One region of the Nocardioides sp. GCM10030259 genome, then DNA from elsewhere that is predicted to be linked to it. Evidence: predicted binding sites of a transcription regulator. Region 1 holds the regulator's gene; each other region holds the start of a gene.

Region 1 (9,612 bases):
TGAACCGGCGCTCGCACTCGGAGCAGGTACGCCGGCGGCGGATCGAGCCGCCGTCGTCGGCCACCCTGGAGTCGAGGACCCTGGTGTCGGTGTTGCGGCAGTACGGACAGTGCATGAGGCCCTCCTCCCGAAGCTGTGGAGAACAGACGTTCTCCTGTGTAGAACAAGCAGTTCGCTGTGGGTCATCCGCCATCCGCTGTGAACTAGATGTGGATAACTACACCGTTGTAACTACTAGATGTAGTGGTAACCGTACGCCCCGGTGACAGGTGGCGCAAGTGACGCGGAGGGCGTTCTCGCGGGTTGCCGCGGCCGCGCGGCAAAGTCGCAGGTCAGAGCCGAGAAATGCCCTGTCAAGACCTCTCCAGACCGGCTGCGTGTCGGCGTGGCGCCGGGCGTGGCGCGGGCCCGCGACACACCACGTTCACCCGATGGGGTGGTTTGACGTTTGACGACTTTCGGGCAGGGGACTGAGAAGCCACACATCCCCCTGGCCGCACAACTGGACACAACGAACGAGGTCATCGCCGATGTCGATTCAACCGATCGCCGTACTGCATGAGAGCCGTTCTGACGCCACCACCCGTCTGTTCGCCGAGCGCGCGGAGAACCCCGCGGACCGCGAGCGGATCGAGGAGGAGGTCGTCCGCATCAACATGCGCGTCGCTGCCGACGCGACCCGCCGATTCCGCAACCGTGGCATCGCCACCGAGGACCTCGAGCAGGTCGCGTACGTCGGGCTGGTCAAGGCCGTCCGGGGCTTCGACCCCGACCGCGGTCACGACTTCCTCAGCTTCGCCATCCCCACCATCCGCGGCGAGGTGCGCCGGCACTTCCGCGACCTGGGCTGGACGGTGCGTCCCCCGCGCTCCATCCAGGAGACCCAGACCAAGATCCTCGGCTGCGAGGGCGAGCTGACCCAGCAGCTGGGCCGGGCACCGCGCCCCTCCGAGATCGCTGCCCACCTCGACGTCGACCTCGAGCTGGTGGTCGAGGCGCTCGGCGCCAACGGCTGCTTCGCGCCGGTCTCCCTGGACGCGACGACCAGCGACGACGACGAGGCGCTCTCCCGGCGCCTGGGCCACGACGACGCCGGCTTCGACGTCGCCGAGGCGCGCGCCCTGCTCGCCCCCGTCCTCGCCCAGCTCACGCCGCGCGAGCGCAAGATCGTCGAGATGCGCTTCTTCCGCGGCTGCACGCAGGCCGAGATCGGCAGGGAGATCGGCGTGACCCAGATGCAGGTCTCCCGGCTGCTGACCCGGATGATCGCGCGGATGCGCAACCAGCTGAGCGTGGCGCACGCCGCCTGACCGGTGTTCCATGCCCGGTTCGCCGCGCATCGGACACAATGTCCGTGTGACGGGTGCGACGGGTGGGAAGCGGGCGGGGTCCCGCCGCGGACCCCGCCGCAGGCGCAGGTTCCAGCCCGCCCTGCTGCTGCTCGCCCTGGGCATCACCGCCTGCGTCCTGGCCTGGGGCTACCTGGTGTACGCCGCCATCGACTTCGGCGCGACCGCCCGCGGCGGGGACGCCCGCGCGTGGTGGTTCCTGGCGATCGCGTCGGTCGGCGCGGTGGCCTGCCTCTTCTTCGGGCTGATGCTGGTGGCGTTGCTGACCCGGCGCCTCGGCATCAGCAGACCCCCCACGCCGCGCGGCTCGGCAGAGTCGACCGAGACCGACGGCGGCTCCGACGACGAGCCGCCGCGGCCGATCGGCGGGCGGCGCGCGGCGCGGTAGCGACGTCTCAGCGGTCCGCGAGCCGGCGCACGAACTTCAGCCCCGACCAGGTGTCGTCGACGGCCGCCACCTTCACGTCCACCCAGCCCAGCCGGAGGCCGAACTCGCGGACGACGCCGTCACCGAGGTCGCTGTCGATGCCGAGCGCCCGCTGCGCCGCCTGCTTGGGCCAGCACACCCAGACCATGCCGGCGGTCCGGGTCCGCTCGAACAGCACCGGCAGCCGCGCCTCGAGCGCCGCGCGCCTGGTGTGGAAGGTCAGGGTCACGTCGAGGCTGTCGGGCCGACCCGGCAGGCGGCGTACGACGTGGGCGCCGGTCGTCCCGAGCTCGAACCCGTCGGGCGCGCCGTCGAGCAGCACCACGTGCTCGTCCTTGACGCCCAGCTTGCGCAGCAGCGGGGTGCCGGAGTAGCCGGCCATGGCGGCAGCGTAGGGACACCGGCCCCGAAATGACCTCGAGGGGCGGAGCCGGCCAAGGCTCCGCCCCTCGCTTCCCCGGTTATCGCCGGCCGGGGTCGAAGCGGCCGGCGAAGTGTGTGACCCGGTGGTCTGTGCGGGATCAGTCGATCGGACTCACTCGACCGGGACCAGCAGCCGCTGGCCGGCGACGAGCATCCCGGAGTCGAGCGCGTTGAGCTTCTCGATCCGCTCGATCATCGAGCGGACGTCGCCGTCGGTGGCGGCCGCGGAGGCGATCTCCCACAGGGTGTCGCCCGGGCCGACCTGCACCACGGCGGTGGGCTCCGGCGTGCCGGAGTCGCGGGTGGCGACCGAGCCGCCGGCCAGGGCGACGCCGACGGCGAGCACGGCGACGAGCGCGAGGAGGACCACGACGGCGCGGCCGCGCCGGGTCAGGCGGACCGTGCTGCGCGGACGCGCGGCGGGCCGGCTGTGGAACATCTGGTCGATCGTCATGGTGCTCATCTGGTGACCTCCTGGGGAAGTGGTCCCGCCTCCGGGACCTCGGGTCTCTGTGTCGTCGAGAGCAGTTCTAGTGGCGACCACCGACAGTCCCTCGGGACCGGTCCGGACCACCCACTCGATCAGCCGTTCGATCGAACATGTGTACGACGTTAGAGCACGTGTTCGAACGACACAAGGCCTTCGCCGAACATTTGTTCGATCACCTCGAATCCCCTCGGGCACCGACACGCGGTTCGAACAGATGTTTGAACCCGGCGGCGGGGAGGACTACCGTGAGCCCATGGCGAAGACGGCAGGGAAGAAGATGGCCGGGAAGACGCCCGGCAAGATGACGGTCCGCGAGCTGCCCGACGGCCCGGCCGACGCGACCGGGCTCACCCCGCGACAGCAGCGTGTCCTCGCGACGATCAAGGACTCGATCGAGAAGCGGGGCTACCCGCCGAGCATGCGCGAGATCGGCGAGGCGGTCGGGCTGACCAGCTCCTCCAGCGTCGCCCACCAGCTCAAGGTCCTCGAGGAGAAGGGCTACCTCAAGCGCGACCCCCACCGGCCGCGCGCCCTCGAGGTCTTCCTCCCCGAGGTGATGGCGGCCCGCCGTTCCCTGGGCACCGCCGAGGAGTCGACGTACGACGAGACGGGTCTCGGCGACAGCGTGCCCGCAGCGTCGTACGTCCCGCTCGTCGGCCGGATCGCCGCCGGCGGGCCGATCCTCGCGGAGGAGCGCTACGAGGACGTCTTCCCCCTGCCCAAGCAGCTGGTGGGCGACGGCGAGCTCTTCCTGCTCGAGGTCTCCGGCGACTCGATGATCGAGGCGGCCATCTGCGACGGCGACTACGTCGTCATCAAAAAGGAGCAGACCGCCGACAACGGAGAGATCGTCGCGGCGCTCATCGACGGCGAGGCCACGGTGAAGACCCTGCAGCGCAAGGACGGAAATGTGTGGCTGCTGCCGCACAACCCCAACTACGATCCCATCGACGGCACGAACGCCACCATCCTCGGCAAGGTGACCGCCGTGCTGCGACGGGTCTGATAGGTCGAATTCCCTACAACATCGGGGAATCACCCGATCGGACCCCGAGGTTGATCGGGTGAATACCCGATGGGCACGGGGAGGGATGATGGAGGACGCTGGTGCTGTGACGACAGCGCCTGCGGTGGCACGCACGCGGACCCTCCCGATCTGGGCCCGCGGCCTCCTCGAGCTGGCCCTGATCCTCGGGCTCTGGGTCCTCTACAGCCTCGCCCGCCTGCTCGCCGACACATCGATGAAGCCGGCCCTCGACCGCGCCAACGACCTGTTGCACATCGAGAAGCTGCTCGGCATCGAGTGGGAGGTCCCGCTCAACCAGCTCTTCAGCGACTACCGCGTGATCGGGCTGGTGGGCAGCTACTGGTACGCCACCTTCCACTACATCGTGACCGCCGGTGTCCTCATCTGGCTCTGGCGCCTGGGCACCGACCGCTATGGACCAGCCCGCCGCGCCCTGGTGATCGCGACGCTGGCGGGCCTGGTCGCCTACCTGTTCATGCCGACCGCGCCGCCGCGGTTCATCAGCGGGTACGTCGACGTGCTCAGCCTGCACGCGGCGGACGGGTGGTGGGGCGCCGACGCGTCCGCGCCGCGCGGCGTCGGCGGGCTGACCAACGAGCTCGCGGCGTTCCCCTCCCTGCACGCCGGCTGGGCGCTGTGGGTGGCGCTGGCGCTGCACGTCTACGCGACCCGCAAGTGGGTCCGGGTGCTCGGTTGGGTCTACGCCATCGGCACCGGCATCGTCATCGTCGGCACCGGCAACCACTGGGTCATCGACGCCCTCGTCGGCTGGATGATCGTGCTCCTGGCCTGGGTGGTCGCGATGGCGCTTGGCCGGGTGCCCCTGCGATGGCCCCGACGAACAACAGGTGAACGAGCAGAACCCGGGGGGACGGCGGTCGTTGAGTGAGGCGTGACAACGCCTCTCCTCCCGCGTCGCGCCGTCCTCGCGACCACCGGCGCGATCGGCGCCGTCGCTCTCGCGCCCGGCGCTGACTCCGTCGCTGCGGCTGCGCGCTTCCGCCACGGCGTCGCCTCCGGCGACCCGCTCCCCCGCGCCGTCGTCATCTGGACCCGCGTGACGCCGACGGCGGCCAGCACCCCGGGCTCGGGCCGCGGCCCGACGGTCACCGTGCACTGGGAGGTCGCGACCGACGAACGCTTCCGCCGCGTCGTACGACGTGGGCGCGCCACGACCGGACCCGACCGCGACCACACCGTGAAGGTCGACGTGACCGGGCTGGCGGCGGACACGGCGTACCGCTACCGCTTCCGCCTCGACGGCGAGACCAGCCGCGTCGGCCGCACCCGCACGGCGCCCGCGGTTGACAGCGATCCGGCGAACATCCGCTTCGGGGTCGTGTCGTGCGCCAACCTCCAGGCCGGCTGGTTCAGCGCCTATCGCGGCCTGGCCGCGCGCGACGACCTGCACGCGATCGTGCACCTCGGCGACTACCTCTACGAGTACGGCCCGGGCCAGTACGGCTATGGCGCCAACGACGTCGACATCCGGCCGCACGTGCCGGCCCACGAGATGCTCTCGCTGGCCGACTACCGCCAGCGGCACGCGCAGTACAAGGAGGACGCCGACCTCCAGGACCTGCACGCGAAGTACCCGTGGATCATCACCTGGGACGACCACGAGGTCACCAACGACCAGTGGCGCGACGGCGCCGAGAACCACAACCCCGACCTGGGCGAGGGCGACTACCGGCGCCGCCGAGCCCGGGCGCACCGGGCGTACGACGAGTGGATGCCGGTCCGGATGGACGGCACCGCCCGGCTCGGCGACGGCACACGGCTCTTCCGCCGGTTCCGGTTCGGCCGGCTGCTCGAGCTGAGCATGCTCGACCTGCGCACCTACCGGGACGGCCAGCTCGAGGTCCCCGGTCACCGGGTCGACTCGCCCGACCGCACGATCGCCGGCGCCGAACAGCTGGAGTGGCTCAAGCAGGGCCTGTCGTCGGACGCTGCTCAGTGGAAGGTGATCGGCAACCCGGTGATGATCGCGCCGGTTGAGCTCGGCTCGCTCCCGCACGACCTCGTCGACCCGGTCAACGAGGTCACCGGCCTGCTGCCGCGCGACGGCGTCGCCTACAACGTCGACCAGTGGGACGGCTACACCCACGACCGCCGCCGGGTGCTCGAGCACATCCGGGACCACCAGGTCAGCGACGCGCTCTTCATCACCGGCGACATCCACTCGGGCTGGGCGTGCGAGCTGCCGTACGACGCCTCCACGTACCCACTCGGCGACTCCGCCGGCGTCGAGTTCGTCTGCGCGTCGGTGACCTCCAACAACCTCAAGGACATCACCGGCTCCCCGGCGCGGACGACGAGCGTGGCGGTCGAGAACGTCATCAAGGCCGCCAACCGGCACATCCGCCACCTCGACTTCGACAGCCACGGCTTCTCGGTGCTCGACGTGACCGCGACCCGCGCGCAGATGGACTGGTACGTCATCGGCGACCGCGCCGACCACGCCACCCCGATCACGTGGTCCGTCTCCTACCGGACGCGCACCGGCACCGGCCGGGTCGAGCAGGTCGGGGGGCCGCTGTGACGACCACGCGCCGTACCTTCCTCAAGACCGGCGCCGCGGGCCTGGTCTTCTCATCGGTCCCGGGCGTCGCGCGCGCCGCTGCCGGCACCCGTCGGCGGGCGTACGTCGTCGTCATCGACGGCTGTCGTCACGACGAGCTCGACAGCGGGCTGACGCCGCGGCTGGCGGCGCTGCGCGACGGCGGCCTCCGCTTCCCGCGGGCCCGGTCACTGCCGGTGATGGAGACGATCCCCAACCACGTGATGATGATGACCGGGGTGCGACCGGACCGCAGCGGCGTGCCCGCCAACTCCGTCTACGACCGGGCGCTCGGCGAGGTGCGCGACCTGGACCAGCCGACAGACATCCGCTGCGAGACGCTCATCGAGCGGCTCAACCGGCGCGGCCGCACCACCGGCACCGTGCTGTCGAAGGACTACCTCCACGGCATCTTCGGCGAGCGGGCCACCCACCGCTGGGAGCCGCAGCCCTCGCTGCCCGTCACCGGGCACGCGCCCGACCTGTTCACGATGCAGGCCGCGCTGACGATGCTCGAGGAGCTCGACCCCGACCTGATGTTCGTCAACCTCGGCGACATCGACCGCTTCGGCCACGCCGACCTGTCCGGCACGACGCTGCGGCTGGCGCGCCGCCTCGCACTGGCCGACACCGACGCGCACATCGGCCGGTTCGTCGATGCGCTGCAGGAGCAGGGCAAGTGGGACGACGCCCTGCTGATCGTGCTCGCCGACCACTCGATGGACTGGTCGACGCCCGACAAGGTCGTCAGCCTGGCGAGGGCGCTCGACGCCGACCCGCTGCTGGCCGGGCAGGTGCAGATCGCCGACAACGGCGGCGCCGACCTCCTCTACTGGACCGGCCCGACCGACCAGCACGACGAGGCCGTGGGGCGGATGCTGGCGGTCGCGCGGGCCCAGCCCGGGGTGCTCGAGGCCCACGACCGCCGCGAGCGGTCGCTGCGGCTCGGTCCGGAGGCCGGTGACGTGGTCGTCTACTGCCGTGCCGGCTGGCGGTTCAGCGATCCCTCGCCGCTCACCGACAACCCGATCCCCGGCAACCACGGGCACCCCGCCACCCGGGCGATCCCGTTCTTCCTGGCCGGCGGCCATCCCGTCGTACGCCGTGGCCGGGCGAGCACCCGCATCGCCCGGACCGTCGACGTCGCGCCGACGCTCGCGGCGTACTTCGGCGTCGGCTCCCCGCAAGGCGGCTTCGACGGCCGCAGCCTCCTGTAGTGCGGTTCGACACGCGGTCGGTTGGGCAAATCTTGGCGCGGTCGGGGACAGTAGGGCCCATGCGCTTCCCTCTCGGCCGACGACTCCTGCCGGCGACGTGTGTGCTGCTGGTGGCACTGACGCTCGCCGAGCCCGCCGGCGCGACCGGGAACCCGGACCCCGCGACGTCCGAGCAGGGCGTGCCCGCCGAGTCCACCGACGCCGCCGCGGCCGCACTCGACCAGGTGCAGGAGCTGCTCGCCCCGCAGGCACCGGGCCTGAGCCGCGAGCAGGCGAGCACGGAGCAGGAGGGGCGCGACCTCACGCTGGCGCTGCGCGACCTGCGGCTGCGCATGGACGACCTGTCCGCCGCCGACCGCGCGGCGGCGCGACGCGCGACCCGTCGTCCGGCGGCCAACGCCGCTCAGGACTTCGGCGCGGTGCGGGTGCACTGGAAGTCCACCAACACCGCCATCACCCCGCAGTGGGTGAAGAAGGTCGGCAAGGTCGTCAACCACGTGCTGTCGACGTACGCCGCCGCCGGCTACCGCGCGCCGAAGCCGGACGGCACCGGCGACAAGGTCGGCGGCGGCACCAACCTCTTCGACGTCTACCTCGTCGACTTCGACCAGCCCGGCCTCTACGGCTACTGCGACACCGACGTCGACCCGGCGCCCGCGGGGCCCTACGACGCCCCGGCGTACTGCGCCTTCAACCACACCTTCTCCGAGTTCCCCCGCACCCCCACCGCCAACCTCAAGGTCACCGCGGCGCACGAGCTCTTCCACGCCGTGCAGTTCGCCTACGACTACAACGAGGACGCCTGGTTCATGGAGGCCACGGCGGTCTGGGCCGAGGACGAGGTCTACGACCGGATCAACGACAACCTCCAGTACCTCGACGTCAGCCCGCTGCGCCAGCCCGGGCAGCCGCTGGACCAGTTCGGCGACGCGCTGCGGCAGTACGGCGAGTGGTTCTTCTTCCGCTACCTCAGCGAGCGCTATCCCAAGGCGCAGGGCGGGATGCCCACGATCGTGCGGAAGATGTGGGAGCGCGTCGACGGCGCCGCCGGAGGGCCGGACAGCTACTCCATCAAGGCGGTCGCGCAGGAGCTGAAGAGCCGGGGCACCGACCTGCGGCGCGCGTACGCAAGGTTCGCCGACGCGAACCGGCGGCCGCAGCGCACCTACGAGGAGGGCGCGTCGTACCGACGCTCCCCCGCCCGCGGCATCACGTTCACCCGCGAGAACCACGACACCGGGTGGCAGCAGGCGCGCGTCGACCACCTCGCCAGCAAGACCATCGCCGTGCGACCGACCGCGGAGCTGAGGCTGCACCGGCTCCGCGTCGAGGTCGACCTGCCCCGGAAGAAGCGTGGCTCGGCCGCCGTGCTCACGTGGTACGGCCCCAAGGGCAACGCGCACCGGGAGATGGTCCGCCTGTCCAAGGACGGCGTCGGCACCGCCAAGACCCGCTTCGGCGCGAAGCGGGTCAGCCGCGTCGACCTGACGATGTCGAACGCCAGCATCCGGTCGAAGTGCTGGCAGGGTCAGGTCAACGGCATCGAGTACTCCTGCCGCGGCGTCCCGCGTGACGACCGGATGGAGATGAAGTACCGCATCCGCGCGGTGCGGTAGCTCAGCCCTTCGCGAGCCGGGTCAGCGCCTGGCGCACCACCGCCGGGTCGGTGGTGGTCCACATCGGCGGCAGGCTGGCCTTGAGGAAGCCGCCGTAGCGGGCGGTCGCGAGGCGCGGATCGAGCACGGCGACGACGCCGCGGTCGGTGTGGGTGCGGACCAGGCGGCCGGCGCCCTGGGCGAGCAGCAGCGCGGCGTGGGTGGCCGCGACCTGCATGAAGCCGTTGCCGCCGGCCTGGTCGGCGGCCTTCTGGCGCGCGCTGAGCAGCGGGTCGTCGGGGCGCGGGAACGGGATCCGGTCGATGAGCACCAGCTGGCAGGTGTCGCCGGGTACGTCGAGGCCCTGCCACAGGCTGAGCGTGCCGAAGAGGCAGGTGTAGGGGTCGCCGACGAACTGCGCCGCGAGCTCGGGCAGCTGCGCGTCGCCCTGGGCCAGCGTCGTCAGGTGCGGCAGCCGCTCACGGACGACCTCGGCGGCGGCCTCGGCGGCGCGCCGGCTCGAG
Region 2 (9,612 bases), on a different contig from region 1:
GCCCGACCAGCCCGTCAGGACCCGACCGAACCAGTAGTCGTCGGGGTCCTGGCGGTAGGTGCCGACCACCGTCAGCGGGAGCGTCCTCGAGCGCAGGAACCGCCCCTCCTGGTAGAGCCGGCCCGAGACCTCGGTCGTCGCGCCCACGTCGAGGTCGAAGATCCGGGCGTCGGCGCGACTGACCAGCACCTCGCCCGGGGCCTCGGGGCAGCGGCCCTCCTCGATCGTGACGTGGTCGCACTGGCCGCTGCGCCAGACCAGGTCGCCGATCGGGTCGCTGCCGCCACCGGGCAGCACGGCGGCGCTCCCGCCGTACCCGAGGACGACCGGCCGGAAGTCGGGGCGGAAGCCCTCCGGCAGCAGCCCCGCCACCGTCTCCGGCGGCGTCACCGGCTGGAGGATGTCGTCGGTGTTGGACACCGTGAGCTGGACGCTGGAGGTGAGGACCGGGGCCCGGTCGATCGTCACCTGCGTCAGTGACTGCTGCATCGCCCGGTCGTAGAGCGGCGCGAAGAGCGCGCACGCGGCGACCAGGGCAGCCAGCACGGCGATCGCCACCGCCTGCACCGGCCGGTACCGCCAGCGCCTCACGTCCCACTCCCCCGTGTCTCGAAAACCGGCCCACCTTCTCACAGACGGCGATCGTCCGGTGGGGCGGCGTGCGGGTCGGGGGTCAGGCGCCGCCGAGCGGGTTGATGCCGGTCTTCTTCCCGGCGAAGGCGAAGAACAGCAGGTCGGTCATCTCGAAGGTGTCGCCGCGGCCGTGGGCGGGCGTGAAGCCGGGGTTGCGGACCAGCGAGAACCGGCTGCCCTCCATCGCACGGTGGAAGGTCTCCGCGACGATCCGGCCGCCGACCCTGCGCATCCTGCCGTCGCCGGTCTCGGCCTCGCGGAGCACGTAGAACCACAGCGGCGTCCGCTCGACGAGGGCGTCCTGCTGCGCCTCGGTGAGCCCGTCCAGCCTGGCCCCGCCGTTGCCCCGGACGATCTGGCGGCGGCTCAGCGGCTGGACGGCGACCCCGGCGGCGCGCAGCGCGTCCACCATCTGCTGGCCGCTCGCGAGCTTCAGCATCGAGGCGCGCACCAGGTTGCGGAAGGCGAGGTTGCGGCGCCGGTCGTCGAACGGGATCGCCGCGCCGCCGCCGAACGTGCTCGGCGGCAGGTTCTTCAGCGGGTCGGTGAGCAGCGTGTCGATCCGCTGCGCCATGTTCACCTCGTCGGGCGGGCCGAGCGCCGGGCGCCCGCCGGCCGGGAAGTCGTACATCCGCCGCCAGTCGGCGAGCCAGTTGCTGAGCAGCCGGTCCTCGCCGCCGAGGTCGCCGCCGAGGGCCGAGAACTGGAACATGTAGTCGAGGAACCCGATGCCCTCGGGGAAGCGCCGGTTCCAGTCGTAGACGGGCCGCACCATGCTGTGCCCGAGCCGGAACGCCGCGACCGAGAACTCCACGGGCATCCGCGGCATGTCGGTAGGCGCCGCATCGGGGTCGACCAGCTTGCGGCCGTTGGTGAAGACGTCCTCGACGATGCCGGGCTCGACGATCCGCGGCAGGTAGTCATGGCGGATCAGCCACTGGTAGTGCAGCGTGACCGCCTTGCGCGCCTGCCGGAAGCGCTGGGCGGCCGGGACGCTCGCCGGGAGCTTGTCGACCACGCGGTTGTGGAACCGGATCATCGCCAGGTGGGTCTGCGCCACGATCAGGTTCTCGTCGTTGCGCGGGTCCGGGATCAGCGCCCGGCGCCGCTCCTTCCGCGAGCCCGTGCCGACGCGCGGCAGGTCGTGGCCCGTCTTCTCGCGGTCGGGCCCGATCCGGATCGTGTCGCCCGTCTTCAGGCGTACGCCGTCCGCGGCGTAGAACTTCGCCGAGCCGGGGTTGGCCGGGCCCGCGCCGTACAGCGAGTCGAGGTCCAGGGTCGGCGACCGCCCCTGGAGCAGCTCGGCCGGCGTGACCTCGTCGCCGAGGCTGACGTCCGTGGCGTCCATGGTGAGGTCGTGGTCGATGAACTGGCCGAGGTAGGTGTAGCCCGCCGGGATGTCGCTGCGGCCGCCGCCGCCCTTGGTCATCGCGTTCGCCAGCGCCAGCGAGAGCGGCTCCGGCAACGCGCGGCCGCGCGGGCCGATACGGGAGAAGCGGAACGGCGCCACTCTGTTGGTCGAGCCTGTCGAGACCCCTGAAGCGGACGCGCCTGCCGGTCGCGCCTCGGGCTCCGTGATCGGGTCGGGCTCGTCGCCGCGACGTCCGCCGAGCTGGGTGTTGACCACACCCTCGCCCTCGATGAAGAAGGTCTCTGAACCGTGCCGAGTGTTCATGGCCCGACGCTAGGGGCGGCAGATGCCGGGCCGCGTACCCCAAGGTGGCCATCTTCGGCGGCAGGTCAGGCCGTCGGCTCGCCCTCCAGCCCGGCGAGCAACGGGTCGCGCAACCCGACGCAGTCGAGCGCCCAGAACGGCTCGCAGTAGACGAGCGGGCCGGTCATCCACTCCTCGTGCGCCGGCAGCAGGACGACCTGGAACGCCGGGTCGGGGATCCGCGGCGAGGGCTTGGTGAAGCCGAGCGGGCCGGCGGCGGACCAGCCCCGCGCGGCGTAGTAGCCGGGGTCTCCCTCGAGGAAGACCGCCGGCGCACCCAGCCGCTCCGCCTCGGCGACGGCGGCGTCGAGGAGCTCTCGCCCGATGCCCTGCCCCTGGTGGTCGGGGTGCACGGAGAGTGGGCTGAGCACGAGCACGTCCACCAGCGCCCGCCGGGCGTCGACCCACGACCGGTTGAGCTGGACATGACCGACGACGCCGCCGTCCGGCCGGTCGGCGAGCTCCGCGACGAGGCTGGCCCGAGTGCTGCCCGCATCGTCGAGCGCGCCGACGAGGCGCGCGACCGTCGGCCCCTCGTCGGGCCCGAACGCCGCCTCGACCAGATGGCGCACCGAGGCGTCGTCCTCGGGCAGAGCTGCCCGGACCCTTGACTTGAAGTTCACTTCAACTTGCAGCCTTCTCGGAGACGAACCACGACGAGAACACTAGGAGACACCGACATGCCTGTCGCCGTCATCACCGGAGCATCCCAGGGGCTCGGCCTCGCGCTGGCCCACGGCCTGGCCGACGCGGGCTGGTCCGTCGTCGCCGACGCCCGCGACGCCGACCGCCTCGCCGCTGCCGTCGCCGGGCTCCCGGGCGGCCCGCACCTCGCCGTACCCGGGGACGTCGCCGACTCCTGGCACCGCGGCGCGCTCGCTGCCTCGGCGACCGACCTCGGCGGCGCGGAACTGCTGGTCAACAACGCCAGCACGCTGGGCTTCGAGACGGGAGGCGCGACCCCGCTCCCCCGCCTCGCCGACCTGGACCCCTCGGCGTACGCGCGCACGTTCGAGGTCAACGTCGTCGCGCCCGTCGCGCTCGCCGGGATGTTGCTCCCGCAGCTGCGCGAGCGCCGGGGCCGGGTCGTGTCCGTGACGTCCGACGCGTCGGTCGAGGCCTACGAGACCTGGGGCGGCTACGGCTCGTCCAAGGCGGCGCTCGACCACGCGATGCGGGTGCTCGCGGCCGAGGAGCCGCTCGTGCGGGTGTACGCCGTGGACCCCGGCGACCTGCGCACGGCGATGCACCAGGCGGCGTTCCCCGGCGAGGACATCTCCGACCGGCCGGAGCCGGCGTCCGCCGTACCCCACCTGATGACGCTCGTGGCCGGCGACCTGCCCAGCGGCCGCTACCGGGCGGCCGACGTGGTGCCCGCGTCGGAGGTGCGCGCATGACCGCGACGATCCGCGAGGCGACCGTCCCGCCGGAGGCGCGCGGCGTGGCCCGCGACGAGGTGCGGCTCGCGGTGGTGACGCCCGCCGGCACCACCCACACCCGGGCCGTCGCCCTCCCCGACCACCTGCGCCCGGGCGACCTGCTCGTGGTCAACACGAGCGCGACACTGCCGTCGGCCGTCGACGCCGACGGCCTCGGCGTGCACGTCTCCGCGGCGCTCGACGACGGCACCTGGGTGGTCGAGGTGCGCCAGCCCGACAACAGCGGCCCGGCAGTCCCGGTGCCGGGCGAGGTGTTGACGCTGCCCGGCGGGCTCACCCTGCGCGTCGTGGCGCCGCACCCGGCCGGCCAGACCCGGCTGTGGCGCGCGGTCCCCACCCCCGGGGTCGACCGCGCGGCGTACCTGCACCGCTGGGGTCGCCCGATCCGCTACCGCTACGTCCAGGGCTCGTGGCCGATCGAGGCCCTCCAGAACGTCTACGCCACCCATCCCGGGAGCGCCGAGATGCCCAGTGCCGGTCGGCCGCTGACCGAGCGGCTGCTCGTGCGGCTGATGGCGCGGGGCGTCGTGGTCGCCCCGATCGTCCTCCACACCGGCGTGGCCAGCCAGGAGAAGCACGAGCCGCCGCAGCCGGAGGAGTACGCCGTCCCCGCGGCGACCGCCCGGCTCGTCGCCTCGACCCGGGCCGCCGGTCGCCGGGTCGTCGCCGTCGGCACCACGGTCGTGCGCGCGCTCGAGTCCGCCGCGACCGTCGACGGCCGGGTCGTCCCGACCGCGGGCTGGACCTCGCTGGTCCTCGACCCGTCGCGGCCCGCCCGGGTCGTCGACGGCCTGCTCACCGGGCTGCACGAGCCCGAGGCCTCGCACCTGCACCTGCTCGCGGCCGTCGCCGGCCGCGAGCAGGTGGACCGCGGCTACTCCGACCTCTCGGCGCCTGACGCCCCGGAGTATCTCTGGCACGAGTTCGGCGACTCGATGCTGCTGCTGCCCTGACGGGCGATGAGCACCGGGCTTAGGCCAAGGCGCAACGTCGAGACCTCCTGCGGGTGGTCTCGTGGTTGCGACCGACAGGCTGGCTACGGGCGAAGGCGGGTGCGGGGTTGCGGTCCGCCGCCGACTGCGGACCGCAGAAGACCAGAACGACCGGTCCACAGTGCCGATCCCTACTAGAACATATGTGCGAATCGTTGTAGAATGTGGCATGGCCCTGAAGCAGCGCACCACGACACCGGACCCGGTGCTGGATGCGGCCGCGGAGCACACCCGGGTCGCCGCGTTGGCCGAGGCGGCGCGGTTCGAGCTCGCGGCGGTCTGGGCAGAGGCGCATCCCGCGCCGGTCGACGAGCTGGTCGATCAGGTCGTGGACGAGGCCGGGGTGTTGATCCTGTACGGCGACCAGCCGCTGACCATCGCGGGCGAGGGGGCCCCGCAGATGGCGGAGTTCGCGGTCGCGGAGTTCGCCGCGGCCTGCGGGCTGTCGACCTTCCAGGGCCGCGCACTGCTCGGGTCGGCGGTGGAGGCCAGGCACCGGCTCCCCGACATCTGGGTCCGTGCGATCGGTGGGCAGGTGCCGGTGTGGAAGGTGCAGCGGGTCACCGACCGCACCCACCGCCTCACCGCCGCGGCGGCGGCGCAGGTCGACGCCGCGCTCGCTCCGATCCTGGGCTCGTGCTCGTTCGCGCAGATCGAGCGGGCCGTGGCCGCCGCGGAGGCCGAGGCCGACCCCGAGCACGCCGAGGACACCCGCCTGGAGCCGCACAACGCCCCGCACGTGCAGCTCCGGTTCGACGACGCCCACCTCTACGGCGGCCGGGTCCCGTTCTTCGGGCTGCTGGACTACCCCGACGCGCTGGCCTTCGAGGCCACCGTGCAGGCCAAGGCGAGCGAGCTCACCGAGACCTTCCCGAACCTCGAGCTCGACGAGCGCCGCGCCCTCGCCCTGGGCCGCCTCGCCCCCACCAACGGCACCACCACCTCGGCGCCGGCCAAGGAGGTGGTGGTCTACGCCCACTACACGCCCGAGGACCGGCACGGGATCATGGACGTGGAGAAGCTCGGCGCCACCACCCTCGAGCAGGTCGCGGAATGGTGTACCCAGTCCGCCACCAGGATCACCCTCCGGCCGGTGCTCGACCTGGACCTCGAGATCGGCACCGAGACCTACCGCCCCACCCCACGCCAGCGCGAACAGGTCATCCTGACCTGCCCCACCTGCGTGTTCCCCGGGTGCGGCCGCCACGCCCGCGGCTGCGATCTCGACCACATCGTCCCCTTCGACCCCGACAACCCTGACGGCGGGAAGACGACGTCGTGGAACCTCGCACCCCTGTGCCGCCTGCACCACCGGCTCAAGACGCTCGGGTTCTGGACCTACCGCCGCCTCACCCGCACGTCCTTCACATGGACCAGCCCCTGCGGGCGGACCTACCTCGTCGACCACACCCACAAGCGCCGACGAACCCGCTGACCCCCACCTCACCGGCACCGCCGGTGGGGTGCCGCGGCGACCACGTAGTCGTCGCGCGTCTCGATGAGTTCGCCCTAGAACTACGCCGCGTCGCGCTGACCGATCAGACCCAGCAACTCCGCATGCGTCTCCGCGTCGGCGGCGACGAGGAGTCCACTGCCGCCCGGGGTGCCCAGCGGCTCGCCGCGCAGGTCGGTGACGACGCAGCCAGCGGCCCGGCAGAGCGCGATTCCGGCGGCGAAGTGGACGTTGTCGGCGAAGCCGCCGTCCTGGCTCTCGGTGACGTACGCCGCGCGCCGGCCCGCCGCGACCCAGGCCACGGCAAGCGTCGTCGAGAGCACCCGGCCGCCGTACCGAGCCCGGAAGTCGGGGTGCCCGAGCAGCTCGGCCGGACGGAATCGACCGGGGTCGGGGTGGACGGCGTCGAGGTTGACGTCGACGAGCGCGTTCCGGGGAGACGGCTCGAGCCGGACGTCCTCCGAGCCGCGGCGCAGCCACGCACCGTCCCCGTCGGTCCAGAACGCCTCGCCGGCGATCGGGTCGACGACGCCCGCGACGTGGACGGACGGTCCGACGCGGAGCGCGACGTTCACGGCGATCAGCGGCGTGGTCGCCGCGAAGTTGAGGGTGCCGCAGAGCGGGTCGACCAGCCACGTGCGCTTGGCGGCGTCGGAGCCGGTGAGCCCGCTCTCCTCGCCACGCAGGGCGTCGTCCGGGCGGACCTCCCGGAGCACCGCGAGGATGGCCGCCTCGGCGTCGATGTCGGTCGCGGTCGCGAAGTCGGTGTCCGACTTCGCGAACCTCTCCTGCGGGGTGCCGTAGCGCTCCCGGACGACGGCGGCACCGGCGAGCGCGGCGGCGAGGGCGATCTCGGCGTCGGTCCGCGCGGTCACGCGCCACCGACGAACGAGAAGCGCACCTCGCGCTCGGAGTTGTCGACGTTCAGGTCGACCAGGCACACGCTCTGCCAGGTGCCGAGCGCCATCCGGCCGTCGATCACCGGCACCGTCGCATGCGGAGGCACGATCGCCGGCATCACGTGGGACCGGCCGTGACCGCGACTGCCGTGGCGGTGCCGCCAGCGGTCGTCGGCGGGCAGCAGGTCGCCGAGGGCGGCGAGCAGGTCGTCGTCGCTGCCGGCGCCGGTCTCGATGATCGCGATGCCGGCGGTCGCGTGCGGGACGAAGACGTTGAGCAGGCCGTCGCCACGGCCGGAGACGTACTGCCTGCAGTCGTCGGTGAGGTCGAGGACGACCTCGCGGTCTCCGGTGCGGTAGAGGCGGGTCTGGGAATCCACGGGATCGATCGTGCCACGGTCCGCTACCGTCGCCCGGTGCACGTCGAGTCCCTCGCATTCCGTACCGATCTCGAGCTCCTTCGCCTGTCCGGCAGCGAGGTCGAGGACCACGGCTCGTACGTCGCGGTGCGGACGCCCGACAACCCGACGTACTACTGGGGCAACTTCCTGCTGCTCCCCCACGCTCCGACGACGGAGGACCTGCCGGAGTGGATCGAGCGGTTCGGCGCGACGTACCCGCGGTCCCGGCACCTGGCGTTCGGCGTCGACGGCCCTGACGGCACGCTCGACGACCTGGAGCCCTTCCGCGTGGCGGGACTGGACGTGGACGCGTCGTCGGTGATGACGGCGACCGCCGTCCACGAGCCGGCACGGCCGAACCTCGAGGCGACGTACCGCCCGCTCGCCGGCGACGACGACTGGCACCAGCAGCTCGAGCTCGGCATCGCCGGCGAGCACGAGGAGAGCGGCCGCGACTTCGTGGTCGCGAAGACCGCGTCCGAGCGCGCGCTGAGCGGCCGCGGCATCGGCACCTGGTGGGGCGCCTTCATCGGCGACCGGCTCCTCGCCTCGATGGGCCTCTTCGCCGTCAGCCCGGGCCTCGCGCGGTTCCAGCAGGTCAAGACCCACCCCGACGCCCGCGGTCGCGGCCTCGCGGGCACGCTCGTCCACCGGGTGAGCCAGTACGGCTTCGCCGAGCTCGACGCCCGCACGCTCGTGATGGTCGCCGACCCGGACTACCTGGCGATCCGGATCTACCGGTCCGTGGGCTTCGACAGCACCGAGACCCAGCTCCAGGCGGAGCGCAAGCCGGCGACGGACTGAGTCAGACGCTCGTCCCCGGCTCGTCCGCGGGGCCGCCCTCGGGATCGCGCACCCCGCCGGCGCACGACGCGAACGGCTCGGGCGCGGTCTCGCCCCCGCCGTACCGCCGGATGAAGAGCGGCAGCCGCGCGTCGTCGGCCGCCTCGAGCTCGAGCTGGCGACCCCAGACGGTGACGACGACCGGGACGGGCAGGCCCGGGTACGGCGCGAGGATGCCGTTCTGCGGCAGCTGCTCGGCGAGCGTCTCGACGTCGCCCCGGTTGAGATCCGGGTCGTAGCTGATCCAGACCGCACCGTGCTCGAGGTCGTGCACGGCGTTCTCCTCCCGCACCGGCTCGTCGTAGACGCCGCAGTCGAGCCACGTCGGGTCGTGCGGTCCGCCGACGGCCGGGCTCTGCGGGTAGTTGACGTCCTCGGCCGTGTGGTCGAGCGCGAGGTCGTCGTACGCCCGCACCGCGCTGAGGTCCGCGGGCGTGGGGTCCTCGGTGAGGAACATCGGTACGGCGACCGCCAGGCAGATCACGATCGCGGCACCGATCACGGCGAGGGCGATGACGGGGCCGCGCGAACGTGGCGGCGGTGTCGGCTCGGAGGAGACCAGGAAGGCCGGCGGCGGGTGCCCCGGCGGCGGGGGCAGGTCGGTCATTCCGAGAGCAGCCGCTCGACGCGCTCGACCTTCGCGGTCAGCTGGTCCTCCCAGCCGGGCCGGATGTCGGCCTTGAGCACGAGTCCCACGCGCGGGGAGACCTCGGCGACGACGTCGACGGCCCGCTTCACGACCGCCATCACCTCGTCCCACTCCCCCTCGATGTTGGTGAACATCGAGTTCAGCTCGTACGGCAGCCCCGACTCCTTCACCACCTGCACGGCAGCGGCGACCGCTTCGGACACGCTGCCGGTCTCGTCACCCGAGGTCGGGGAGATGCTGAACGCGACGATCATGGCGTCAGGCTAGACGCTGACCCGCCAGAGTCCCTCTGACGGGTCAGCGACCGGGGCTCAGGCGCGGCGGAGGTTCCGCAGGACGTACTGCATGATGCCGCCGTTGCGGTAGTAGTTCGCCTCGCCGGGGGTGTCGATGCGGACGACCGCGTCGAACTCCTTGTCGCCTGCCTTGACCTTGACGGTCTTCGGCGTGCGGCCCTCGTTGAGCTCGGTGATGCCGGAGATCGAGAACTCCTCCTCGCCGGACAGGCCCAGCGACTCAGCGGTCTCGCCCTGCGGGAACTGCAGCGGGATGACGCCCATGCCGATCAGGTTCGAGCGGTGGATGCGCT
Region 3 (9,612 bases), on a different contig from region 1:
GGCCGGCGAGACGACGTTCCTGTCCCGCTTCCGCACGGGGTGGCGCGTGGTCGCGGCCGGCTGCGTACCCGAGCCGGAGGTGTACGACTGCCAGGTGGAGGCGGGCTGATGCGCCTGATGTACGTCACCTACCTGACGCTGATCTGCCTCGGACTCGTGTTCTTCCTGGTCACGTCGCTGGGGCACGCGTGATGTCCGCCCCGCGTCGCCTCCGCACGTTCCTGCGGGAGAACTCCCTCAGCCTGTTCTTCCTCGTGCTCTTCCTCGTGAGCCTGGTCGGGCAGGCCTTCGCAGGATGGAAGCAGTTCAATTCGATGCAGGTCGCTGAGGGCCTCGGCACCGTGCCCCTCGACCGCTACCTGCTGTCCGCGAACTTCGCCGTCGACGTCACCGAGAACTGGCAGAGCGAGTACCTGCAGTTCCTCACGTACCTGATGGCCACCGTCTGGCTGCTGCAGAAGGGCTCGCCGGAGTCCAAGCCCCTCGACATGGCCGGCCGCGAGACCCAGGAGGAGCAGCGGATCGGCGAGCACTCACGCTCCGACTCGCCCCGCTGGGCGAGGCACAGCGGCGGACTGCGGCTGCGGCTCTACTCCTCGTCGCTGCTGCTGGTCATGGGCGGGATCTTCCTCGCGTCGTGGCTGATGCAGTCGATCGGCGGATGGGCGACGTACAACGAGTCACGCCTGCAACAGCTCCAGGACCCCATCCCGTGGACGAGCTATCTCGTCAACGCCGACTTCTGGTCCCGCACTTTGCAGAACTGGCAGTCGGAGTTCCTCGCCGTCGGGTCCATGGCCGTGCTCGCCATCTACCTGCGCCAGCGGGGCTCCTCGCAGAGCAAGCCGGTCGGGATGGCGCACGACGTGACCGGCATCGAGGGCTGACCCGTCAGGGCGTACGACGCACCAGCGGCGGCTCGGCCGACCACGGGAAGTCGATCCACCGCTCGGTGTGCCGCCAGACGTACTCCGGGTGGATCACCGTCCACGGCTTCTGGTAGATCACGGCGGTCCGGGCCTCGGCGACATGGTCGGCGCAGAAGTCCCGCACGACCTCGAGCGTCTTGCCGGTGTCCGCCACGTCGTCGGCGATCAGCACCTTGAGGCCGGTCAGGTCGACCACGTCGGGGGTCGGCGGCAGCATGATCGGGACGTCGAGGCGCTCGTCGACGCCGGTGTAGAACTCGACGTTGACCGCGGAGAGGTTCTTGACGTCGAGCGCGTAGCCCAGCCCCATGCCCAGACCGAGGCCGCCGCGGGCGATCGAGAGCACCAGGTCGGGCTCGTAGCCGCTGTCGACCACCTGCTGAGCGAGCTCGCGCACCGCCGTGCCGAACAGGTCGTAGGTCAGGATCTCCCGCTCGGGCACCGCGTCAGTCGTCACCGGAGCATTCTCGCCCAGCCTCGGCCAGCTCGTCGCGGACGACCGCGAACGCCAGCCCGGAGCCGTAGCCCTTGCGGGCCAGCATGCCGACCAGGCGCCGGGTGGCGGTCGCGTCGTCGACCCGGCTGAGCGAGCGCAGCTTCTTCCGCACGAGCGCGCGGGCGGCCTGCTCCTCGTCGGCCGGGTCGATCTCGTCGAGCGCCTCGCGGGCGACCTCGTCGTCCACGCCCTTGCGGCGCAGCTCCTGGGCCAGCGCGCGCTTCGCCAGACCCTTGCCTCCCCCGGGTCCAGCCGAGCGCCGGCTCGCGATCCAGGAGCGGGCGAAGGCCTCGTCGTCGACCAGCCCGACCTCCTCGAACCGGTCGAGCAGGCGGACCGCGATGTCGTCGGGCACGTTCTTCCTCGCCAGCTTCTCGGCGAGCTCCTTGCGGCTGCGCGCCTGCCCGGTCAGCTGGTCGAGCAGGATCTTGCGGGCCACCGACTCGGCGTCCGCCTCGGGCACCTGGGCGGCGGTGTCCTCGGGAGGCGACGTCTTCGGGGTGGACGCGCCCGGACCCGACCCACGCCGGGTCCACGCGTCCACGCCCGTCGAGACGTCACCGAGCCACTCGGGCGGTGGCCTGTCCTCGTCGAGGGTCATCTCGTGCCTCCGTGGTGGTTTCGAGACGGTTGCAGAGCAACCTCCTCAACCACCGTGTCCGGTGGTTGAGGAAGGCGCCCTGGCGCCTGTCGCGAACCCGCGGCGTCCGGTGGTTGAGGAAGGCGCCCCGGCGCCTGTCGCGAACCCGCGGTGTCCGGTGGTTGAGGAAGGCGCCCCGGCGCCTGTCGCGAACCCGCGGCGTCCGGTGGTTGAGGAAGGCGCCCCGGCGCCTGTCTCGAACCCGCGGTGTCCGGTGGTTGAGGAAGGCGCCCCGGCGCCTGCCGCGAACCCGCGGTGTCCGGTGGTTGAGGAACGCGCCCTGGCGCCTGCCGCGAACCCGCGGTGTCCGGTGGTTGAGGAAGGCGCCCTGGCGCCTGTCTCGAAACCACCGGTCAGAAGGAGTCGACGCCGATCGGCTCGTCGGAGAGAGGAGCCTCCTGGTCGACCTGCGGGCCGACGCCGAGCTTCTCGAGGATCTTCTTCTCCAGCTCGTTGGCGAGGTCGGGGTTGTCCTTGAGGAACTTGCGGGAGTTCTCCTTGCCCTGGCCGAGCTGGTCGCCCTCGTAGGTGTACCAGGCGCCCGCCTTGCGGACGAGACCCGCCTCGACGCCGACGTCGATCAGGCCGCCCTCGCGGCTGATGCCCTTGCCGTACATGATGTCGAACTCGGCCTGCTTGAACGGCGGGGCGACCTTGTTCTTGACGACCTTGACGCGGGTCCGGTTGCCGACCATGTCGGTGCCGTCCTTGAGCGTCTCGATGCGGCGCACGTCGAGGCGGACCGAGGAGTAGAACTTCAGCGCCCGGCCACCGGTCGTGGTCTCGGGCGAGCCGAACATGACGCCGATCTTCTCGCGCAGCTGGTTGATGAAGATCGCGGTGGTGCCGGAGTTGTTGAGGGCACCGGTCATCTTGCGCAGCGCCTGGCTCATCAGTCGGGCCTGGAGACCGACGTGGCTGTCACCCATCTCGCCCTCGATCTCGGCGCGCGGCACGAGCGCGGCCACCGAGTCGATGACGATCAGCGAGAGCGCGCCGGAGCGGACCAGCATGTCCGCGATCTCGAGCGCCTGCTCACCGGAGTCGGGCTGGGAGACCAGCAGCGCGTCGGTGTCGACGCCGAGGGCCTTCGCGTACTCCGGGTCGAGCGCGTGCTCGGCGTCGATGAACGCCACGATGCCGCCGGCGGCCTGGGCGCTGGCCACCGCGTGCAGGGCGACCGTCGTCTTACCGGACGACTCAGGACCGTAGATCTCGACCACGCGGCCGCGCGGCAGGCCACCGAGGCCGAGCGCGACGTCGAGCGCGATCGATCCGGTCGGGATGATCTCGAGGGGTGCGCGGGTCTCGTCGCCCAGGCGCATGACCGAGCCCTTGCCGAACTGCTTCTCGATGTTGAGCAGCGCAGCGTCGAGGGCCTTCTCGCGGTCTCCACCAGCCATGTTCTTCGTCCTTGTCTGTCGTCGGGTTCCAGGCACATCGGCGACGCTACGGCGAGCCACCGACATCGCCTGGTCAGCGCTGTCGACACCTGTGGAGAACCTCGCCCGCGTCGTGCCTGTGGAGACAAACTAGCCCGAACACCTGTTCGATGCCGGCATTGGGCGCGGCGTGTTGCGGGTCGACGCGACCATCACGGGACCTCGTAGGTGAGCTCGATGCCGTCGGCCCAGGTGGAGCAGGTGCATCCGTCCGGGTCCGGGAGTCCTTCGATGCTGCGCGTCAGCAGGGCGCCGAGCCGCTCGAGGTTCGCGCGGAACAGCGCGAAGACCTCCTCCTGGCCGACCCCCTCGCCGCCCTCGGTGCCGGCGTCCATGTCGGTCACCAGCGCGATCGCGGCGTAGCACATGCGCATCTCGCGGGCGAGCGCCGCCTCGGCCGCGCCGGTCATGTTGACCAGCGCCCAGCCCTGGTCGGCGTAGTGGCGCGACTCCGCGCGCGTGGAGAAGCGCGGGCCCTCGATGACGACCATCGCTCCCCCGACCTTCACCTGCGGGTCGGCGGCGGCGACCGCGGCCGAGACGTGCGGGCAGTACGGGTCGGCGAACGGGAGGTGGACGGCTCCGCGCTCGACGTACGACGGGACCCGCCGGAACGTCCGGTCGACGAGCTGGTCGGGCACGACCACGTCGCCGGGCGCCACCGCGTCACCCAGGCCGCCGACGGCGCACGGCGCGAGCACCTGGCGTACGCCGAGCGCGCGCAGCGCCCAGAGGTTGGCGCGGTACGGGATGTCGTGCGGCGGGTGCTCGTGGTGCGGCCCGTGCCGCGGGAGGAACGCCACCCGACGACCGGCCAGCGTGCCGACCGCGACGGGCGCCGACGGCGGGCCGTACGGCGTCTCGACCTGGTGCTCGTCGTGGTCCTCGAGGAACGAGTAGAAGCCGGTGCCGCCGATCACGGCGACGTCAGCGATGCCCATGCGGGTCAGACTGCCACCCGCGTGGTGGCCCGCGCGCCGAGCCCGCCGACCGCCACCAGTGCGACGAGACCGATCGAGCAGACCGCCAGCTCGGGGTAGCCCCACGCGCCGACGACCACGCCGGCCAGTCCGCCCGCGCCCGCCGCCGTCAGGCCCATCACCAGGTCGGCGGCGCCCTGCACGTCGGTGCGCGCGTCGAGCGGCGCGTGCTGCGCGATCAGCGTCGAGGACGCCACCGTCGCGAAGGACCAGCCGACGCCGAGCAGGAAGAGGCCGGCGAACATCTGCCACGACGACCCCTCCGGCGCACTCGCGCACAGCACCATCGCCACGAGCAGCAGCCCGGCGCCCTCCATGAGGACCGTGGACCGGCCGGTGCGGTCGGCGAGCATGCCCACCAGCGGCGAGAACGCGAACATGCCCAGGACGTGCAGACTGATGACGAGGCCGATCACCCGCAGCTCCGCGTGGCCGTGCTCCATGTGGAGCGGCGTCATCACCATCACGCCCACCATCGCGGCGTGGGCGCACGCCATGCCGAGCACGGCGAACCCGAGCACCGGCCGCTCGCGGGATGCGGCGACCGCACGCGACCAGGCCGTGCCGGACGGCGGCTCGGGCGGCACGCCCGCGGCCTCGCGGGCGAGCAGCAGCGGGTCGGGCCGCAGCAGCGTGAGGACGACCAGCGCGGCGGCCAGCATGCCGATGCTGCCCAGCGCGAACGGCCCGGTCAGCTCGGGGATGCCGACCGCGTCGGCGAACGCGCCGGACGGACCGGTCAGGTTGGGGCCCGCGACCGCGCCGATCGTGGTCGCCCAGACGACCGTCGAGAGCGCGCGGCCCTTGTGGGCGTCTTCGGCGAGGTCGGTCGCGGCGTACCGCGCCCCGCTGTTCGCCGCCGTGGTCGCCCCCAGCAGCACCGCGCCGACCATCAGCACCAGCATCGACTCCAGCACCCCGGCCAGCACGGCGAGCACGGCGCCGCTGGCGCCGATCAGGTAGCCGGCGCCGAGGCCGACCCGCCGGCCACGGCTCGCCATCACGCGGGCGAGGAGGTACGCCGCGACCGCGGCGCCGAGCACCTGCGCCGTCTGGGCGAGCCCGGCGAGGCTCTCCGAGCCCGACAGGTCGCGCGCGAGAAGCGACGCGGTGGCGATGCCGATCGTGATGCCGATGGCGCCGACGGCCTGGGCGATCACCAGCGTGCGGATCGTGCGCCGCTGCACGATCGCGAGGTCCGGGAGGGTGCGAGCCGGCGTGCTCACTTCTCGCTGCTCACTTCTTGGCGGCCGGCAGCTCGAGGGTTCGCCAGACGGCGAGCCAGACCTCCTTCGGGGAGACGCCGGCCTGCAGCGCCTCGGACGCCGTACGGCCGTCGAGCTCGCGCATCACGATGCTGTCGGCCCAGGACCGGGCGTACGCCGGCCCGAGCGCATCGTCCATGCGCGCCCAGAACTCCGTGTGCCTCATGCGCGCTCGGCCCGGACGTCGAGCCACGGCTCGCCGGTCTTCGCACTGCGGCCGCGGCGCACCTCCGTGACCCGCCATCCGGCCTCGCCGAGCGCCTCGCGCAGCGCGGGCTCGCGCCAGAAGACGAAGCGGCGCGGCGCCGAGACGTTCCCGTGCTGCGACCAGCCCTCGCCGTCGCCCTCCTTCAGCGTCAGCACCAGCGGCCCGCCGGCGCGGGTGACCGCGGCGAGACGGGCGAGGAGCCGCGGCAGGTCGGACCGGTCGACGTGCAGCAGGCACGCGTTGGCCCAGACCCCGTCGTACGGCGTGCCCGGCCGCGCCGGGTCGTCGAGGTCGTCGGTGAGCGGGTCGAGCAGGTCGGCGTGGTGACCGTCGGCGCGCAGCATCTCGACGAACGCCGGCGCGACGTCGGTGCGCCGGACGCCGAGGCCCGCGGCCTCGAGGGCCGCCGCGTCGCGACCGCTCGCGCTGCCGATCTCGAGGACCCGACCATCGCGAGCCGCGGCCGCCATGAAGGCGATGTTCTCCGCCACCTCGTCGGGGATCGTGCGCGTGCTGGCGGCGTACGCCGCCGCGTGCCCGTCGTACGCCGAGATCGTCGCGCGCTTCACCGCGTCGCGGACGTCCCACTCGTGGTGGACGAGGTCGTGCAGGTGGTAGAGCCCGATGGTCTCGATCGTGAACTCGCTGCCGTTGCTGCGGAAGCCCCGGCGGCCCCACGCACCGGGCGGCACCGACTCGTAGCGCTCGGCGACCCGCTCGGCCGCGTCGAGCAGCTCCGTCGCGACTGTGGCCGGGTCCTGCTCGGCGTACCGCTCCTCGACCGCGGTCTCGTCCTGGTCCCAGTTGGGGAAGCGCGGGTCGTCCTCGTCGAGCATCAGCCCGACGCGGACGTCGAAGATGCGGTGCACGTCGCGGACGTGGCAGGCGTACTCGAGCGGCGACCACGTGGTCGGGTCGGGCCGCACCGCGGCGTCGACGAGCGTGAGCACGGCCCCCCAGGTCGTCGCGTTGTCGCGGATGACCGCCGGGATCCGGTCGACGGTCAGGGTCGAGGCGTCGAACCCGCACTCCGGACAGGGCTCCCGCAGCACCCACGTCCAGTCCTTCGTGTCGGGGGCGATCGTCTCGGCGCTCATGGGGCCCATCCTCCCAGCCGGCACGGACGGCCGTCGCCGGATATCCGGACAGCCGCCGGGAAGATGGTGCCAGCGGCTGCGATCGTCGAGTCAGGCGTACCGGAACGTCCGCGCGTGTGCGCGGGCGAACCGCCCGCGGGTGACCAGCCAGACCAGCCGGAACATCCGCCCGCCGGGCTGGGCGAGGATCCGGTCGAGCGCCGTGCGCGGGACGCCGTACGCCGCCCACGGGACGATCCGGACGACCTTGCCGAAGCCGACGTCCTTGCCGGCGTGCTCCTCCTCGACGCGGGCCCAGTCCTCGACGGTCATCAGCCGCTGGATGATCGCGATCGCGTCGGTCTCCTCGTGGGCGAGGTGCCGACGGAGCGACTCGCGGGCGGCGATGACGCGTACGGCGAGCGCCGCACGGACGTCCTCGTCGGCCCGCTGACCGGATCCCTGGTCGGATCCCTGGTTGGATCCCTGGGCGAGCCGCCGGAACCCGGCGGCGCACCCCTCGAGGAGCGGGTCGAGCTCGCCGTGCTCCGCCTCCATGGCGTGGAGGACGGCGACGTCGGCGTCGGTGCCGAGCCGCTCGAGCTCCGGCCAGATGCCGACGTCCTCGACCGTGTGGTGCTCGTGGAGCACGTCGGCGAACAGCTCCCAGCGCTCGGCCAGCAGCGCCCACGTCGCCCGGTCGTCCGCCGGCGTGTTGCGCACGGCGGCGGCGAACAGGTCCAGGTCACGCCGGAAGGCGTGGTGCATCAGGTACATCATCTGCATGTCGATCGGCCCCTCCGGGGCCGCGACCTGGCCCGGCAGCCGGAGCTGCCGGGGCCAGGTGCTGCTCGTCGTGGCCATCTCAGGCACCGACCTTCTGGCCGTCGGAGGCCGACTCGGCCTCGTCCAGCTCGGCCCAGATCTCCTCGTCGTCGTGCTCCTCGGCCTTGATCGTGGGAAGCAGGCGGTCGAGCCACGCGGGCAGCCACCAGTTCCACTTGCCGAGCAGGGTCATCGTGGCGGGGACGAGCACCATCCGGACGACGGTGGCGTCGAGGATGATCGCGACCGCCATGCCGAGGCCGAGCTGCTTGACGACCGTGTCGGCCTCGGTCGAGAAGCCGAGGAAGACGACGACCATGATCGCCGCGGCCGACGAGATCACCCGGCCGGTGGCGGCCAGGCCGCGCTCGACGCTGGCGGTGGCGTCACCGGTGCGCAGCCAGAACTCGCGGATCCGCGAGAGCAGGAAGACCTCGTAGTCCATCGACAGGCCGAAGAGGATCGCGAAGTTGAGGATCGGGATCCAGCTCGACACGGCGACCGCGTGGTCGATGCCGAGCAGGCTGCCGCCCCAGCCCCACTGGAACACGGCGGTGAGGACGCCGTACGACGCGGTGATCGACAGCAGGTTCATCACGGCGGCCTTCACGGGGACGACCACCGAGCGGAACATCATCGCCAGCAGCAGCACCGACACCGAGACCACGAACCCGACGACCAGCCACAGCCGCTCGGAGAGCATCCCGGAGATGTCGGCGAAGAGCGGGGTCGTGCCGGTCACCTCGACGCCCTCCGGCAGGTCGTCGCGCAGGGCGGTGACCAGGTCGGAGGTCCGCTCGTCGGCCGGGCCGTACGACGGCTGGGCGTCGAACACGGCGAGTGCGCCGTCGGGGGTCGTCACCGGCGTGGTGACGTCCACGATGCCGGCGTGGTCGGCGATCCGGTCCGCCACGGCGTCCGCGTCGGCGCGGGTGGTGTCGACGACGATCGTGAACGGGCCGTTGGCGCCGGGACCGAACTCGCCGTCGATGAGGTCGTAGGCCTGCCGCTGCGACGTGTCGGGGCTCGCGCTGCTGCCGTCCTGCGGCCAGGTGCGCATGCCGAGCACGGGGGCGGCGAGGACGAGCAGGAACACCAGCGCGGCGAGCGCGAACGCGATCGGACGCTTCACGACCCGGGCTGCCCAGCGCGCGGTCAGCGGCGTCTTCTGCACGCGGGAGGCCCGGCCCTTCCGGACCTTGCGCGGCGTCAGCCGACGGCCGGCCAGCCCGCACAACGCCGGCACGAGGGTGAGTGCTGCGGCGAGGACGGAGACGACGGCGATCGCGGTCGCGTAGCCGAAGGTGGAGTACACGGGCAGACCGCCGAGGCGGAGACCCATCAGGGAGATCAGCACGGTGAGGGAGGCGAACACGACCGACCGTCCGGCCGTCGCCATCGCGCGACCGGCCGCCTCGCGCTTGTCGAAGCCCTGGCCGAGGAACTCCACGTGGCGCGTGACGATCAGCAGCGCGTAGTCGATGCCGACGCCGAGCCCGACCATGGTCGCGACGGTCGGCGCCGCGGTGGAGACGTCCATCGTCGCCGCGAGCAGCGTCACGCCGGCGGAGCCGACGGCGAGGCCGAGCAGGGCGACGGCCAGGGGGAGGCCGGCCGCCACGACGGAGCCGAAGGCGACGATCAGCAGCGCCAGCGCGGCGATCACGCCGACCAGCTCGCCGGTGCCCTTCATCTGCGACTCGGCGCCACCGGGGAGCTCACCGCCGAGCTCGGCCTGGAGGCCGGCGTCG

The links. The regulator LexA, encoded in region 1, represses DNA repair genes until DNA is damaged. The targets are predictions, from matches to a motif close to TCGAACANNTGTTCGA.
Region 2: the regulator LexA is predicted to act here: its motif matches at 4,914-4,929, upstream of ACFQQI_RS24425 (HNH endonuclease signature motif containing protein).
Region 3: the regulator LexA is predicted to act here: its motif matches at 3,603-3,618, upstream of recA (recombinase RecA).

What each region holds. Positions count from the first base shown of each region.
Region 1 is NZ_JBHTDF010000002.1:99,636-109,247, reverse strand. Features, by position in the region: gene nrdR (transcriptional regulator NrdR) at 1-115, opposite strand, end outside; gene ACFQQI_RS00840 (SigB/SigF/SigG family RNA polymerase sigma factor) at 531-1,310, shown strand; gene ACFQQI_RS00835 (hypothetical protein) at 1,357-1,737, shown strand; gene ACFQQI_RS00830 (DUF3052 domain-containing protein) at 1,745-2,158, opposite strand; gene ACFQQI_RS00825 (LysM peptidoglycan-binding domain-containing protein) at 2,312-2,662, opposite strand; gene lexA (transcriptional repressor LexA) at 2,943-3,695, shown strand; gene ACFQQI_RS00815 (phosphatase PAP2 family protein) at 3,802-4,605, shown strand; gene ACFQQI_RS00810 (alkaline phosphatase D family protein) at 4,609-6,258, shown strand; gene ACFQQI_RS00805 (alkaline phosphatase family protein) at 6,255-7,493, shown strand; gene ACFQQI_RS00800 (MXAN_6640 family putative metalloprotease) at 7,553-9,109, shown strand; gene ACFQQI_RS00795 (ATP-dependent DNA helicase) at 9,111-9,612, opposite strand, start outside.
Region 2 is NZ_JBHTDF010000026.1:169,122-178,733, forward strand. Features, by position in the region: gene ACFQQI_RS24400 (FtsX-like permease family protein) at 1-591, opposite strand, end outside; gene ACFQQI_RS24405 (heme peroxidase family protein) at 674-2,308, opposite strand; gene ACFQQI_RS24410 (GNAT family N-acetyltransferase) at 2,374-2,970, opposite strand; gene ACFQQI_RS24415 (SDR family NAD(P)-dependent oxidoreductase) at 3,028-3,744, shown strand; gene ACFQQI_RS24420 (S-adenosylmethionine:tRNA ribosyltransferase-isomerase) at 3,741-4,739, shown strand; gene ACFQQI_RS24425 (HNH endonuclease signature motif containing protein) at 4,948-6,213, shown strand; gene ACFQQI_RS24430 (inositol monophosphatase family protein) at 6,294-7,106, opposite strand; gene ACFQQI_RS24435 (secondary thiamine-phosphate synthase enzyme YjbQ) at 7,103-7,510, opposite strand; gene ACFQQI_RS24440 (GNAT family N-acetyltransferase) at 7,547-8,335, shown strand; gene ACFQQI_RS24445 (DUF3105 domain-containing protein) at 8,337-8,981, opposite strand; gene ACFQQI_RS24450 (MTH1187 family thiamine-binding protein) at 8,978-9,277, opposite strand; gene ACFQQI_RS24455 (aconitate hydratase) at 9,335-9,612, opposite strand, start outside.
Region 3 is NZ_JBHTDF010000026.1:154,562-164,173, forward strand. Features, by position in the region: gene ACFQQI_RS24330 (hypothetical protein) at 1-109, shown strand, start outside; gene ACFQQI_RS24335 (DUF6766 family protein) at 192-887, shown strand; gene ACFQQI_RS24340 (phosphoribosyltransferase) at 892-1,386, opposite strand; gene ACFQQI_RS24345 (regulatory protein RecX) at 1,376-2,026, opposite strand; gene recA (recombinase RecA) at 2,419-3,468, opposite strand; gene ACFQQI_RS24355 (S-methyl-5'-thioadenosine phosphorylase) at 3,660-4,448, opposite strand; gene ACFQQI_RS24360 (MFS transporter) at 4,454-5,713, opposite strand; gene ACFQQI_RS24365 (DUF3046 domain-containing protein) at 5,724-5,918, opposite strand; gene ACFQQI_RS24370 (methyltransferase domain-containing protein) at 5,915-7,057, opposite strand; gene ACFQQI_RS24375 (hemerythrin domain-containing protein) at 7,148-7,900, opposite strand; gene ACFQQI_RS24380 (MMPL family transporter) at 7,902-9,612, opposite strand, start outside.